DNA from 3 places in the Cellulosimicrobium sp. JZ28 genome. Region 1 is predicted to be linked to each of the others. Evidence: riboswitches for the same ligand, from Rfam matches in the RefSeq annotation. Region 1 holds a riboswitch; each other region holds the start of a gene.
The links. A riboswitch is a leader RNA that binds a small molecule or an ion and turns the genes downstream of it on or off. The one in region 1 is predicted to bind thiamine pyrophosphate.

Region 1 (5,076 bases):
GTTGGGCAGCGCGCGGATACCGAGGCGGGCGAGCAGCGCCCAGATCCCCGCGTCGGGGCTCGCGTCCCCGCCGGCGCGGACGGCGACGCGTCGCATCGCGACGGTCGTGAGGGCGGTGCCCGACGCGACGAGCGCGTCCTCGAGCGTGAGCAGGTTCGCGGCCCCACCGGTGCCCATGACGAGGCGCGACCCGATCGGGGTGCCGGCGACGACGAGCGGGTCGTCGGCGCCGGTCGGCCCGCTCGCGGTGGCGGGGGAGACGTCGGTCGTGGTCATGGGTCCTCCTCAGCCGCCCTGGACGGCGGTGACGATCTCGATGCGGTCCCCGGGCGCGACGACGGTCGTCGCCCAGGCGCCGCGCGGCACGACGGCGTCCCCGACGGCCACCGCGACGCCCTGCGGCGTGCCGTCGGCGACGTAGGCGGGGACGAGCGCGGCGACGAGCCGCTCCAGGTCGACGTCGCCGTCGAGCGGGTACGGCTCGCCGTTGACGAGCGCGGTGGGTGCGGGTGCGGTCACGGGTCTCACCTCGGTGTCGTGGCGGTGCGGGCGAAGCGGTCGGTCCGGGCGGTGGCGAGGGCGGTCGCGACGTCGTCGCCGTGCTCGCTCCCGCCGAGCGCGAGGAGCCTGCCGAGCCCGGCGACGACGGCGTCGGCCGTGAGCGGGGCGAGCAGGATGCCGTTGCGGCCGTGGCCCGTCGCGAGGTGCAGCCCCGGGACGTCCGTCGGCCCGACGAGCGGGAGGTTGTCCGGGGTCGCGGGGCGGCCCCGCGGCGTCACCTCGACCAGCGCGGCCTCGTCGATCCCCGGCAGGAGGGCGCGGGCGTCCCGCAGGAGCGCGAAGACGCCGCCGGCGGTGGCGCGGCGGTCGTCCGGGTTCTCCTCGGTGGTGGCCCCGACGACGACCTCCCGGTGCCCGGCGCGCGGGCCGGCAGGCTCGGGGTCGCGCGGCACGACGTACACCGGCCGACCCTGCACGAGCCCGCGCACGACGTGCTCGAGCGCGAGGTCCGGGCCGGCGTCGAGCCGCAGCGTCTGACCCTTCACCGGGCGCGTGGGCACGACGACGCCCGGCACGTCCGCGAGGAGGGCGCCCGACTGCCAGCCCGCCGCGACGACGACCGCACCCGCGCGGTGGAGCCGGCCGGCGTCGTCGTGCACGCCGACCACGCGCCCGGCATCGAGCGCGAGCCGGGTCGCGGACGCGCGGACGACGCGCGCCCCGGTGGCCGAGCCCGCACCCGCGGCGTCGCGCCCGCCGACCGCCGAGAGCAGCGCGGCGTGCGTCGCGCGCGGGTCGACCGCGTGGTCCGCGGGGGCCCACGCCGCCCCGGCGACGCGCGGGCCCAGGTACGGCTCGCGGCGGCGCGCGTCGGCGACGGTGAGCTCGTGCGACGCGAGACCGTGCGCGGCGTGCAGCGCGAGGACGCGGCGGAGCAGCGCGAGGTCGTCCGCGTCGTAGGCGAGGGTGAGCGTCCCGGCGATCCGCAGCCCGACGTCCGCCCCCGTCGCCGCGCGCAGGTCCGCGGCGAACGCCGGCCACGCCGCGGCGGCCGCGAGGTGGAGCCGCAGGGCGGCCTCCTCCCCGAAGTCGGCCTCGGTCACCGGCGCGAGCATCCCCGCGGCGGCATGCGTCGCGCCCGCGCCCGGCGCCGGGTCGAGCACCGTGACGGTCAGGCCCGCGCGCGCCGCGCGCCACGCGACGGCGAGACCCACGATCCCGCCCCCCACGACGACGACGTCACGCGCGCCGTCGGGCACGACGGAGCCACCCGCGGACGGGTGGACGGACAGGCTCATGTGCGCTCCCTTCGCTGGCATGACCCAGATCAGGTTCGACGGTCGGCGGCGACGCCCTCTCAGCCCCGTGCGGGGCTCCCGTGCTGTCGGCCACAGTACCTCCTGCCGTGGGCCCGCCGAGGCTAGGCTCCCGCGGGTGAGCTCCGAGACCTCCACCACCCCGGCCACTCCCGCCCCGTCGGCAGGGGACGCCGCACGCGCCCGGCTCGCCGACGCGCGGCTCTACCTCTGCACGGACGCGCGCGAGGAGCGCGGCGACCTCGAGGACTTCCTGCGGGCGGCGCTCGCGGGCGGGGTGGACGTCGTGCAGCTCCGCGACAAGACGCTCGACGTCGCGCGCGAGCTCGAGCTCCAGGAGCTCGTCGCGCGCGTCGCGACGGAGCACGGCGCGCTGTGGGCCGTGAACGACCGGGCGGACGTGGCGTCGGTCACGGGCGCGCCGGTCGTGCACATGGGCCAGGGCGACCTGCCGGTCCTGGCCGTGCGGGCGCTGCTCGGCGCGGGGCCCGTGCTCGGCCGGTCCACGCACTCGGCCGCGCAGGCGGCCGCGGCAGAGGCCGACCCGGCGGTGGACTACTTCTGCGTGGGCCCGCTGTGGGCGACCCCGACGAAGCCGGGGCGGGCCGCCGTCGGCCTGGACCTGCTGCGCGACGTCGCGGCGACCCGGCCCGCGACGCCCTGGTTCGCGATCGGCGGGATCGACGCGGACCGGCTCGACGCCGTCCTCGACGCGGGCGCGACCCGGATCGTGGTGGTGCGCGCGATCACGGCGGCGAGCGACCCGGAAGCGGCGGCCCGCGCCCTGCGCGAGCGCGTCGCGGCGCGCGTCGCGGCGCGCGCCGAGGCGCGCACCGACGCCTGAGACGCGGGACGAGCCCCGCCGCACGGCGACTATCCTGGACGGGTGACGTCACCCGCCACCGCTCCCGACACCCCCACCACCGCCGAGGTGGCCTCGACCCCGCGGCCCGTGCTCGTCGTCGACTTCGGCGCCCAGTACGCGCAGCTCATCGCGCGCCGCGTGCGCGAGGCCAAGGTCTACTCCGAGATCGTGCCGCACACCTTCACGGTCGAGCAGATGCTCGCCAAGGACCCGGCCGCGATCATCCTCTCGGGCGGCCCCTCGTCCGTGTACGCGACGGGTGCCCCGTTCGTCGACCCGGCGCTGTTCGAGGCCGGCGTGCCCGTCATGGGCATCTGCTACGGCTTCCAGGCCATGGCGAAGGCGCTCGGCGGCGAGGTCGCCCAGACGGGTCTGCGCGAGTACGGCGGCACCGAGGTCGAGGTGTGCGCCGCGGGCGTGCTGCTCGACGGCACGCCGCAGAACCAGACCACGTGGATGAGCCACGGCGACGCCGTGCACCGCGCGCCCGAGGGCTTCGAGGTCCTCGCGACGTCGTCGGGCTCGCCGGTCGCCGCGTTCGAGGACCGCGAGCGTCGCCTCTACGGCGTGCAGTGGCACCCGGAGGTCAAGCACTCCGCCCACGGCCAGACGGTGCTGGAGCACTTCCTGTACGACGGCGCGGGCCTCGCCCCGGACTGGACGCCCGGCAACGTCATCGCGGACCAGGTCGCGGCGATCCGCGCCCAGGTCGGCGACGCGCGCGTCATCTGCGCCCTCTCGGGCGGCGTGGACTCCGCCGTCGCCGCGACGCTCGTGCAGCGCGCGGTGGGCGACCAGCTCACGTGCGTGCACGTCGACCACGGGCTGATGCGCGCGGGCGAGGTCGAGCAGATCGAGCGCGACTTCGTCGCGGCGACGGGCGTCAACCTCGTGATCCGCGACGAGAAGGAGCGGTTCCTCACCGCGCTCGCCGGGCACAGCGACCCGGAGACCAAGCGCAAGATCATCGGCCGCGAGTTCATCCGCGTGTTCGAGGACGCGGCGCGCCAGATCGTCGAGGACGCGGGCGAGCACGGCGCCGAGGTGAAGTTCCTCGTGCAGGGCACGCTCTACCCGGACGTCGTCGAGTCCGGTGGCGGCGAGGGCGCGGCGAACATCAAGAGCCACCACAACGTCGGCGGCCTGCCCGACGACCTGCAGTTCTCGCTCGTCGAGCCGCTGCGCACCCTGTTCAAGGACGAGGTCCGCGCGGTTGGCCGCGAGCTCGGCGTGCCCGAGGAGATCGTCGCGCGCCAGCCGTTCCCCGGCCCCGGGCTCGGCATCCGCATCGTCGGCGAGGTCACGGCGGACCGCCTCGAGACGCTGCGCGCCGCCGACGCGATCGCGCGCGAGGAGCTCACGAAGGCCGGCCTCGACCAGGAGATCTGGCAGTGCCCGGTCGTGCTGCTCGCCGACGTCCGCTCGGTCGGCGTCCAGGGCGACGGCCGCACCTACGGCCACCCGATCGTGCTGCGCCCCGTCTCGTCCGAGGACGCGATGACGGCCGACTGGACGCGCCTGCCCTACGACGTGCTGTCCGTCATCTCGACGCGCATCACCAACGAGGTCTCCGAGGTCAACCGCGTCGTGCTCGACGTGACGAGCAAGCCCCCGGGCACCATCGAGTGGGAGTGACCCCCTAGCGGGACGGGCGGGCCCGACGATCCACGGCGATCGTCGCGGCCCGTTCGTATGCCCGCTCCACGTCGGCGAGCACGCGCGGCCAGCCCGCCGACGACGGCACGTCCCGGTTGTGGGCGACGATCCGGTCGAGCAGGCCGTCCTCGGTCGCGAGGCGCACGAGCGCGTCGGCGAGGCCGGCGTCGTCGTCCGCCACGAGCGCGTCGACGCCGTCGATGAGGCGCTCCGCGACGCCCGACTGCGAGCGCGTGAGCACCGCCAGCCCGGCGGCCTGGCCCTCGAGCGCGGCGATGCCGAACGCCTCCTCGACGGCGGGCGCGGCGAACACGTCGGCGCGCGCGTAGAGCCGCTGGAGGCCCGTCGCGTCGAGGCGGCCGGGGAGCGACACGACCGACCCCAGCCCGTGCTCGGTGACGAAGCGCCGCGCGTCGGCCAGCTCGGGGCCGTCCCCGGCGAGCGTCACGTGCAGCGCCCCCTCGGGGAGGCGCGCGACGGCGTCGCGCACGACCTCGAGGAACGGCAGCACGCGCTTGCGGGGCGCGAACCGCGTCGCGGCCACGACGTGGACGGCCGAGCCCTCCATGCGGTCGGCGCGCTCGGTGCGCGGGACGCGCCACGCGTCGAGGTCGAGGCCGTTGTGCAGCACCACGACCTCACCGTGGTCGCCGACGATGCGGCGCAGGGGAGCGGCGGTCAGCTCGCTCACGGCCGACCACAGCACGGGCCAGCGGGACCAGCGGACCACGCGGTCGA
Region 2 (5,076 bases), 1.8 Mb from region 1:
CGCGCTCGGCGCGCGGCAGCCCCGCGATCCCGTAGGCGACGTTGCCCGCGACGTCGCGGTGCGGGAAGAGCTGGCCCTCCTGGAACATGAGCCCGAACCCGCGGCGGTGCACGGGGACGCCCGTGAGGTCGCGGCCGTCCCACGCCACGGAGCCCGCGGCGACCGGCTCGAGCCCCGCGACGGCGCGCAGCAGGCTCGACTTGCCGCAGCCGCTCGGCCCGAGCAGGGCGAGCACCTCGCCGGGCGCGACGTCGAGCGTGACGCCCGCGACCGCCGTCGTGCCGGGGTCGGTGCGCGCTCCCCCGTCGCCGCGCCCGCCGTACCGCACGACGACGTCGCGCACCGCGAGCCCGGCGGCCTCCCCGGTGCCGGGGCCGGGGCGCGACGGCTCCGGCGCGCCCGCGCGCGCGGGGGCGGGGTCGGTCTGCACCATCAGAACTCTCCTCCGGGTCGGTCGCCGCGCAACCGCTCGGCGAGCAGCATCACGGTCGCGGTGAGCAGCGCGAGCACGACGCTCGCCGCGAGCGCCATGCCGTAGTTCTCGGCGCCCGGGCGCCCGATGAGCCGGAAGATCACGACCGGCAGGGTCGCGCTGTCCGGGCGGGCGAGGAACGACGTCGCGCCGAACTCCCCGAGCGAGACGGCGAACGCGAACCCGACGGCGAGGCCGAGCGAGCGCGCGGCGATCGGGCCGTCGACCGTGCGGAACACGCGCCCGGGCGCGGCGCCGAGGGTCGCGGCGGCCTCGCGCAGGCGCGGGTCGATGGCGCGCAGCGTCGGCAGGACCGTGCGCACGACGAGCGGCGTCGCGACGACCGCCTGCGCGATCGGCACCAGCAGCCCCGACGTGCGCAGGTCGACGTCGAGGCCGAGCGGCCGGTCGAGCGTGACGAGGAAGCCGAAGCCGACGGTCACCGCGGAGACCCCGAGCGGGAGCATGAACACCGAGTCGAGCACCGAGATCGCGCGCCGCCCGCCGCGCGAGCGCGGGCGCCGGGACACGACGAGCGCCACGAGGCCCCCGATCACGACGGCGAGCACGGTCGCGAGCGCGGCGGTGCGCAGCGAGTTGCCCGCCGCCTCCCACACGGTGACGGACAGCGCGTTGCGCCCGCCCGTGGTGCCGAGGTTCGCGTAGTTGTCGAGGCCCCAGCCGCCGCCCGGGACGCGGAACGAGCGCACGACGAGCGTGCCGAGCGGCAGCCCGACGAGCACGACCACCACGGCCGCGGTGAGCGCCGCGGGCGCGAGGTCGCCCGTCGGGCGGCCGTCGCGCCACAGGCGCAGCGGGTGGGCGGACGACGCCGACGACGACAGGTTGAGGGCGCGCTCGCGCCGGGCCCGCGTGCGATTCGCGACCGTGAGCGCCGCCGCGACGACCACGAGCTGCACGACCGACAGCACCGCCGCGGTGCGCAGGTCGAGGAACTGCGTGGTCTGGATCCAGATCTCCGTCTCGATCGTCCCGTAGCGGATGCCGCCGAGCACGAGCACGACGCCGAACGCCGTCGCGCAGAAGAGGAAGACGATCGACGCGGCGCTCGCGATCGCGGGCGTGAGCGCCGGGAGCGTCACGGTGCGGAACGCGCGCCACGGCGTCGCGCCGAGGGCGCGCGCCGCCTGCTCGGCGCGCGGGTCGAGGTGCTCCCAGAGGCCGCCGACCGTGCGCACCACGACGGAGTAGTTGAAGAACACGAGCGCGACGACGATCGCGGCGAACGTCTCGTCGAGCCGCAGGAACCCGAGCGGGCCGCCCTGCACGAGCAACGACCGGAACGCGACGCCGACGACGACGGTCGGGAGCACGAACGGCACCGTGACGAGCGCGCGCACGACCCGGCGCCCGGGGAACCGGCACCGGTACAGCACGTACGCGCCGGGCACGCCGAGCAGCAGCGACAGCGCCGTGCCGAGCACGGCCTGCCAGAGCGTGAGGCCGACGATCCGCCACGTGCGGGGCTCCGAGAAGACCTCCGCGAACCCCGAGAGGTCGAGGCCGCCGTCGTCCCCGACGAACCCGCGCGCCACGAGCGTGACGACCGGCCACGCGAAGAACACCCCGAGGAACGCGAGCGGCACCGCCGCCGCCAGACCCCACAGCACCCCGCGCCCGACGCCGCCCCGCCGGACCTCCCGACCCCTCACCACGGCTCTCCCCCGCGCGACCACGGCTCTACCCCGAGCGACCACGGCTCTACCCCGCGAGGGAGAGCCGTGGTCGCTCGGGGACCGGGGGTCAGTCGACGACCGTCGCCGTCCATGCCTTGATCCACTCGTCGCGGTGCGCCGAGACGTCGGCGGGCGCGACCTCGAAGGGTTCGTCGGCGAGCGGCGCGAACTCGGCCCAGCCGTCGGGCAGCGTGACGGAGTCGTCGGCGGGGTACATGTACATCTGGTCGGCGACGTCGGCCTGGAACGTCTCGCTCACGAGGAAGTCGAGGAGCTGCTGCGCGCCCTCGGGGTTCTTCGCGTTCGCGAGCACGCCCGCGTACTCGACCTGGCGGAAGCACGTGTCGAGCAGCGCGCCCGTGGTCGACGCGGAGCCGTCCTCGGTGAGCGTGAACGCGGGCGACGTCGAGTACGACAGCACGAGCGGGCGCGGCCCCGCGCCCTCCGAGCCGGAGAAGTCGACGTAGTACGCGTCGGACCAGCCGTCGACGACCTTCACGCCGTTGGCGCGCAGGTCCGCCCAGTAGTCCTCCCAGCCGTCCTCGCCGAACGCCCCGACGGTCGCGAGGAGGAACGCGAGGCCCGGCGACGACGTCGCGGGGTTGGTCACGACGAGGAGGTCCCGGTACTCCGGCTTCGCCAGGTCCTCGAGCGTCACGGGCTCGGGGATCCCCGCGTCCGCGAACCACGCGTGGTCCACGTTGACGCACACGTCCCCGAGGTCGACGGCGGTGAGCTCACCGCGGTCGCCGACCGCGTACGACGCGGCGGACTCCGAGACGTCCGCGGGCGTGTACGGCTCGAGGACGCCCTCGTCGATCGCGCGCGACGCGAAGGTGTTGTCGATCCCGAACACGACGTCGCCGAGCGGCGAGTCCTTCGTGAGGATCAGCTGGTTGACCAGCGCGCCGCCGTCGCCGGGCGCGACCTGCTCGACGGTGAGCCCGCTCTCCTCCTCGAACGCGGCGAGCACGTCGTCGCTCACCGCGAAGGAGTCGTGGGTCACCAGGGTGACCGTGCCCCCGCTGCCCGACGACGCGTCGTCGCCCCCGGCGCCGTCACCACCCGAGCAGGCCGCGAGGGCGAGGAGCGCGAGCGTCGCGCCCACGCCGGTCGCGAGGGCCCGGCCGCGGCGGGCGACGGTGGTCGTGTGCTGCATGTGTCCTCCCTGGACGTTCAGGAGGGGTCCACCGGCCCGACGAGCCGCGCGCCGGGTGGGCGCGACGGACCGCGCGAGCAGGTGATCGAGAATCCCGACTTCCTCCACCGGTGCTAACCGGATCAGGTTCGAGGGTCTGCGGTGGTCCGCACTCTCAGCTCCTCCAGGAGCTCCCCTGTCGTTCACCGCGAGCCTACACCGGCCCCTCACCCGGAGAGTCCCCTGAGAGAACCCTGAGCACCGGAGACCGCGGACCAGGGACGGTTCGGGGCCTGTCCCCGATGCCGCGGGCACGCGCGCCGCGGGAGGTTCGGTACGGCCGCCGGGAGCCCCGGCGGCCACCACAGGACGACGCCGCCCGGCGAGCCACGACGCTCCCGCGCAGCGGCACGACGAGAGGACGGACGAGGACGTGACGACGACAGGTGCGGCACGGCGGAGCACCCCGCGCGAGGGCGCGCCCGCTGAGGGCGCCGAGGGCGGTGCACGACCCGCGATTGCCACCGCGCGCGGGCTGGTGAAGACGTACGGGCGCGGCGAGGCCGCGGTGCGTGCGCTCGACGGCGTGGACGTGGACGTCGAGAAGGGTCGGCTGACGGCGATCATGGGCCCGTCCGGGTCCGGGAAGTCCACGCTCCTGCACTGCCTCGCGGGGCTCGACTCCCCCACGGCTGGGACCGTCGTCGTCGACGGCGAGACCGTCTCCGCGATGAGCGAGCGCCGGCTGACGCGCCTGCGGCGCACGCGCCTGGGGTTCGTCTTCCAGTCGTTCAACCTCGTGCCGACGCTCACGGCGGAGGAGAACATCGTGCTGCCGCTCGCGATCGCCCGGCGCCCCGTAGACCGGGAGTGGTTCGACCGCGTGGTCGACGCCGTGGGCCTGCGCCCCCGGCTGGGGCACCGGCCCGCCGAGCTGTCGGGCGGGCAGCAGCAGCGGGTCGCGTGCGCGCGGGCGCTGGTGTCGCGGCCCGCGATCGTGCTCGCGGACGAGCCGACGGGGAACCTCGACTCGCGCGCCGCCGCGGAGGTCCTGGGCTTCCTGCGCGCGTCCGTGGACGACCTCGGCCAGTCCGTCGCGATGGTCACGCACGACCCGACCGCGGCGTCGTACGCCCACCGGGTGCTCTTCCTCGCGGACGGCCGCCTCGTGACCGAGCTCCACGACCCCACGCCCCAGGCGGTCCTCGACACGCTGGGCTCCCTCACGCCCGCCGCGCCGGCCCCGGCGCACGCCGCCCCGGCAGCGACGACGGCGGCCGCCCGATGATGGGCCGGATCGCGCTGCGCGGCGTGCGCGCGCACGGCGCGCAGCTCGTCCTCTCGGTCCTCGCCGTGACGATCGGCGTCGCGTTCGTGACCGGCACGTTCGCGCTGCGCGCGATGCTCGCGACCACGTTCGACGGCATCGTCGCCTCGTCGGTCCAGGCGGACGCGTACGTGCGCGGCGCGTCGTCGGCCGGGGACGCGCTGATGTCGACGTCGGCCCAGGTGGGCGGTGCGCGCAGCCTCGTCCCGGCGGACCTGGCGCGCGACCTCGGCGCGCGCGACGACGTCGCGCTCGCGCTCCCGGAGGTGAGCGGTCCCGCCGTGCTCGTGGGCGCGGACGGGACCGCGGTCCTCGGCAGCCAGGCGCCGAGCATCGGCGTCGCCTACGACCCCCGCGACCCCGGCCCGCAGGTGGTCGACGGCCGCGCACCCCGCGACGGTGGCGAGGTCGCGCTCGAGTCGGCGACGCTCGCGGCGTCGGG
Region 3 (5,076 bases), 880 kb from region 1:
TCGCGGGCGCGCCGAGCGGGCCCGGGGCTCCGGCACGCTCCAGCCGGATGTCGAGCGGCAGCCAGCACCCGAGCGCGGCGAGCGTGGCGGCGTGCGCGCGCAGGACGGCGGTCGTGGGGCCGTGCGCGACGACGCGACCGGTGTCGTCGAGCACGAGCGTCGCGGTCGGGAGGGTCCCGACGTTGTCGAGGCGGTGCTCGACGAGCACGACCGACCGGCCGGGGGTGTCGGGCGTGTCCTGTCCGGGCGCCCGGACGAGCCTGCCCACGAGCGTCCCGACCTCGTGCGCCGCGGCCGGGTCGAGGAACGCCGTCGGCTCGTCGAGGACCACGAGCTCGGGGTCGGCGACGAGCGCCGCCGCGAGGGCGACGCGCTGCGCCTCGCCCCCCGACAGCGCGTGGGTCGGCCGGTCGTGCAGGTGGTCCGCGCCGACGGCGGCGAGCGCGGCGGTCGCGCGGGCGTCCATCGTGCGCGGGTCCGCCGCCCGGTTCTCGAGCGCGAACCGCAACTCGTCGTCGACGCGGGCGAGACAGAGCTGGTCGCCCGGCCGCTGCTGGACGAGGCCGACGCGCGCGGCGAGCGCCGCCGGGGTCGTGTCGCGCGGGTCGACGCCCGTCACGCGCAGGTCCCCCGCGACGGAGCCCGGCAGCGTGTGGGGCACGACGCCGACGAGCGCGCGCAGCAGCGTGGACTTCCCGCAGCCCGAGGGGCCCAGCACGAGCAGCCCGGTGCTCGCGGGGACGGTGAGGGTGAGGTCGTCGAGCACGCGCGTGCCGTCGTGGCCCACGGTGACGGTCAGGCCGGCGGCGGCGACGGCGTCGGGCACGTCGCCGGGCACGGCGTCCGGCGTGACCTCCGGTGCTGCGGTCGGTGCCTCAGCCACGGCGGTCGGCCCCGATCGCGAAGGCGTCGAGCGCGCCGGTGCGGGCGAGCGCGTCGCCGAGGAGGCGCGCCGCGATCCCGCACAGCACGACGCACGAGACGACCTGCACGCCGAGCCGGAGCATCGCGTAGTCCTGCCCGATCCAGCCGAAGCGGACCGCGTTGAACGCGTACGTGAAGAGCGCCGCGCTCACGCCCGACGCGACGAAGACCCACCAGCCGTAGCGGCGGTATCGGGTGAGGGCGAAGGGGATCTCGGCGCCCACGCCCTGGACGAGCCCCACGAGGACGAGCAGCGGGCCGGCGGGCGACGCGAGGAAGACCACCTCGACGAGCGCCGCGAGCGTCTCGGTGAGGACGCCGACGCCCGGCTTGCGCACGATGTACGTCGCGAGCGGGCCGACGACGATCCACGCGCCCGCGAGCACGTTGGCGGCGAGGTCCGCGAGCGGTCCCATGGCGAGCTGGAGCGGGGCCCAGAGCTGCACGAACGCCCAGTAGACGAACCCGAACACGACCCCCAGCACGGCGACGAGGACGGTCTCGTGGAGGGTGAGGCCGCGGCGTCGGGCACGGCTCGGGGGAGTGGCGACGGCGCGGTCCCGAGGGGCGGGCGTGGGACCCACGCCGTCGGGTCGGTCGTCGGGCGTGGCGGTGGGCGGGGTCGCCCGGGGCGGCGTGGTGCGGGGCTCGGTCATGCGCTTCCCTCCGTCGGGCCCCCGGGGCGAGGGGTGCACGACGGCGCGCCACCGCCGCCCCCGCGCGGACGGCACGCGCGGGGCACGGGCACGAGCGCGCAGGGGACGGTGACGTCCGCCCTGCTCCCTTCGCTGGTACGAACCAGATCAGGTTCCACGGGTCTGCAGGAGGGACGGGTGTCCGGCCTGCACTCTCAGCGCTCGTGCGCTCCCCGGGGGCGTTCGGCCCGACCCTAGGGCCTGGACGCCCGCCGGACAATCCCGGCGTCTCACCCACCGGGACGCCCGGCCGCCGTGAGAAGGTGACGGCGACGAGGCGCCCGCGCGGACCCGGGTACGGGCTCCGACTACGAGGAACGAGGCAGTGCGCATGACCCGAGACAACGACCCCGCCGCGGTCGCCGAGCTGGACCGCCTCGACGAGGCCGTGCGGAGCGCGCCCGCGGGCGACACGTCGGCCCAGATCGCGCTGTGGCGGCAGACGGTGCACCTCGGCACGTGGTTCTTCATCGCGCGGGGGTCCGAGGACCAGCCGCGTCCGTACGCCGTCGCTGCGGACCAGGGGCCCATGATCTGCCTCTACAGCAGCGCCGCGCGCGCGGACGAGGCGGCCCGGGCGCTCGGTCTGGCGGACGACGAGACAGGCGCCGTGCCGTTGCTCGGGGTACCCGTGCCGGCGGCGATCGACTACGTCGCGTCCTTCGGCGCGGCCGGGGTCGTCGGTGTCGCGCTGGACCATCCGCGCATCGGCCACCACATCCCCCTCGGGAACCTGGCGCTGCTCAAGGCGTGGTCCGCCGACGAATGACCCGCCCTTGACAGCTCGTTCGAACGTTTGTTCGAATAGCGCGATGCGGTGGGACGGACAGGCGCTCGGCGCGGACGACGGCGCGCTCCCCGGGCTGGAGCGGGTCGGCCTCGTCCGCAGCGTGCGCACGCCCGAGTTCGCGGGCATCACGTTCCACGAGGTCACCGCCAAGAGCGCGCTGTCCAAGGTGCCGGCGATGTCGCGCATGCCGTTCCGGTGGACCGTCAACCCCTACCGCGGGTGCAGCCACGCGTGCTCCTACTGCCTCGCGCCCGCCACCCCGGTGCTGCTGGCCGACGGCACGCAACGGCCGATCGGCGAGCTGCGTGTCGGCGACGAGATCGTCGGCACCGCCCCGCACGGCGCGTACCGGCGCTACGTGCGCACCCGGGTGCTCGACCGCTGGACCACCCGCAAGCGCGCCTACCGCGTGACCCTCGCCGACGGCACGCGCCTCGTGGCGAGCGGCGACCACCGGTTCCTCACCGAGCGCGGGTGGCGGCACGTCGTCGGCGGTGCCGGGCACCGTGCCCGCCTGGCGCTCGGCGACGTGCTCGTCGGGCCGGGCGCCGCGGCGCTCGCGGACGGGCGGCCCGTCCTCGACGGCCAGGACGTCACCGGCGGCGAGGCGCTGCGCGTCGACTCGCTGGAAGCACTCGACGGGCCGGGGGAGACGACGGAGCTGGTCGACATCACGACCGGCACGCGCGACTTCGTCGCCGCGGGGGTCGTGAGCCACAACTGCTTCGCCCGCCCCACGCACCAGTACCTCGACCTCGACGCGGGCGAGGACTTCGACCGGGAGGTCGTGGTCAAGGTCAACGTCGACGACGTGCTGCGGGCCGAGCTCGCCCGCCCGTCCTGGGCGCGCGAGGCCGTCGCGCTCGGCACCAACACCGACCCGTACCAGCGCGCCGAGGGGCGCTACCGCCTCATGCCCGGCATCATCGACGCGCTCGCAGGGTCGGGCACGCCGCTGTCCGTGCTGACCAAGGGCACGCTCCTGCGCCGCGACCTGCCCCTGCTCGTCGACGCGGCCTCGCGCGTCGAGGTCGGGATCGGCGTGTCCCTCGCGCTTCTGGACCCCGAGCTCCAGGCGAGCGTCGAGCCGGGTACACCCTCGCCGCGCGCGCGGCTCGACCTCGTCCGCACGGTCCGGGAGGCCGGTCTACCGTGCGGCGTCATGGTCGCCCCCGTGCTGCCGTGGCTCACCGACTCGACCCGCGCGCTCACCGAGCTGCTCGACGCCGTCAAGGACGCGGGCGCGACGGGCGTCACGGTGCTGCCGCTGCACCTCAAGCCCGGCACTCGCGAGTGGTACATGGGCTGGCTCGCGCGCGAGCACCCGCGCCTCGTCCCCGGGTACGAGCGCGTGTACGCCCGCGGCACGTACGCCTCGACGGCGTACCGGTCCTGGCTGTGGGACCGGGTGCGGCCGATGCTCGAGGCACGCGGGTTCGGGGTCGCGGGCCACCGCGGCCCCGCGGGCGTCGAGGGCCGGTTCCGCCGCGGCGAGCCCGGCGACCGGCACCGCCGGCCAGGGCCGCCGACGGACGGCGCCTACCCGGCCGGCAGCCTCGCCGTCGACCCGACGCCGCAGGACGCGCGCGACATCCACGGCGGGGCGCTCGCGGGCATGCCGGTGGACGGCGGCGGGCTCGACGTCGTCGGCGGGGGAGTGGAGCAGGTCCTGTTCTGACCTGTCTCAGGCGTCGGCGAGGCGCGCCGGGAAGCCGCCCGTCGCCACCGGTCCCCAGCGCGTGATCGTCAGCCGCACGAGCGACTTGCCCTGGGTGACCATCGCCGCGCGGTACTCGTCCCAGTCCGGGTGCTCGCCGCCGACGGCGCGGTAGTAGTCGACGAGCGGCTCGACCGACTCGGGCAGGTCGATCACCTCCGCCTCGCCATCGACCTGCACCCACGGGTCGGAGAACCGCTCGCCCAGGGACAGCAGCGACGCGCGCGGGTCGCGGCGCACGTTGACCGCCTTGGCGCGCTCCGGGTACGTCGACACGACGACCCGACCTGCGTCGTCGACCCCGTACGTGACCGGGCTGAGCTGGGGACGGCCGTCGGCGCGGGTGGTGACGAGGACGCCGTCGTGCCGGGAGCGCAGGAACTCCTCGAGCTCGTCGCGCTCGACGCGCCGGTTCGTCGCGATGGTGCGTGCCACGGGTGACCCTCCTTCGTGCGGGCGGCGGGCCGGACGGCCCTGCCGCGGCCGGTCGGCCCGTGCGCCCGCGGGCGCGGCGCCGGTCCCGGCGGTGCCGCCACGGGACGTCGCGGCGGCACCGCCACGGTATCCGGTCGCCCCGCCGGTCGAGAGCGGACCGTCGACCGCCTCCGGTCGGAGGTATCCGGTCGAGCCGCCCGCCCGCCCGCACTAGACTTCAGTGGACGCGCCCCCGCTCCGGGAGCGCGACCCCCCACCGCCCACCTGGAAGGAACCCTCCGTGCTGCGCACCCGAACGGCCGGCTCACTGCGGGCCGAGCACACCGGTCAGACCGTCACCCTCACGGGCTGGGTCGACCGTCGGCGCGATCACGGCGGCGTCGCCTTCATCGACCTGCGCGACGCCTCCGGCATCGCCCAGGTCGTCATCCGCGACGAGGCCGTCGCGCACCCGCTGCGCAACGAGTTCGTCCTCCAGGTCACGGGCGAGGTCTCGCGCCGCCCCGACGGGAACG

Region 2: linked by a shared signal. The riboswitch ahead of BJP59_RS15160 (thiamine ABC transporter substrate-binding protein) and the one ahead of thiO (glycine oxidase ThiO) in region 1 are both predicted to bind thiamine pyrophosphate.
Region 3: linked by a shared signal. The riboswitch ahead of BJP59_RS07590 (ECF transporter S component) and the one ahead of thiO (glycine oxidase ThiO) in region 1 are both predicted to bind thiamine pyrophosphate.

What each region holds. Positions count from the first base shown of each region.
Region 1 covers NZ_CP017660.1:774,753-779,828, forward strand. The annotation lists gene BJP59_RS03485 (thiazole synthase) at 1-276, opposite strand, end outside; gene thiS (sulfur carrier protein ThiS) at 286-519, opposite strand; gene thiO (glycine oxidase ThiO) at 525-1,799, opposite strand; TPP riboswitch at 1,789-1,891, opposite strand; gene thiE (thiamine phosphate synthase) at 1,936-2,661, shown strand; gene guaA (glutamine-hydrolyzing GMP synthase) at 2,704-4,317, shown strand; gene BJP59_RS03510 (glycosyltransferase family 4 protein) at 4,322-5,076, opposite strand, start outside.
Region 2 covers NZ_CP017660.1:3,382,052-3,387,127, forward strand. The annotation lists partial or broken gene BJP59_RS20360 (ABC transporter ATP-binding protein) at 1-433, opposite strand, end outside; gene BJP59_RS15155 (ABC transporter permease) at 433-2,148, opposite strand; gene BJP59_RS15160 (thiamine ABC transporter substrate-binding protein) at 2,237-3,328, opposite strand; TPP riboswitch at 3,411-3,515, opposite strand; gene BJP59_RS15165 (ABC transporter ATP-binding protein) at 3,825-4,595, shown strand; gene BJP59_RS15170 (ABC transporter permease) at 4,592-5,076, shown strand, end outside.
Region 3 covers NZ_CP017660.1:1,652,269-1,657,344, forward strand. The annotation lists gene BJP59_RS07585 (ABC transporter ATP-binding protein) at 1-883, opposite strand, end outside; gene BJP59_RS07590 (ECF transporter S component) at 876-1,580, opposite strand; TPP riboswitch at 1,686-1,805, opposite strand; gene BJP59_RS07595 (hypothetical protein) at 1,951-2,388, shown strand; gene BJP59_RS07600 (Rv2578c family radical SAM protein) at 2,432-4,087, shown strand; gene BJP59_RS07605 (PPOX class F420-dependent oxidoreductase) at 4,094-4,561, opposite strand; gene aspS (aspartate--tRNA ligase) at 4,842-5,076, shown strand, end outside.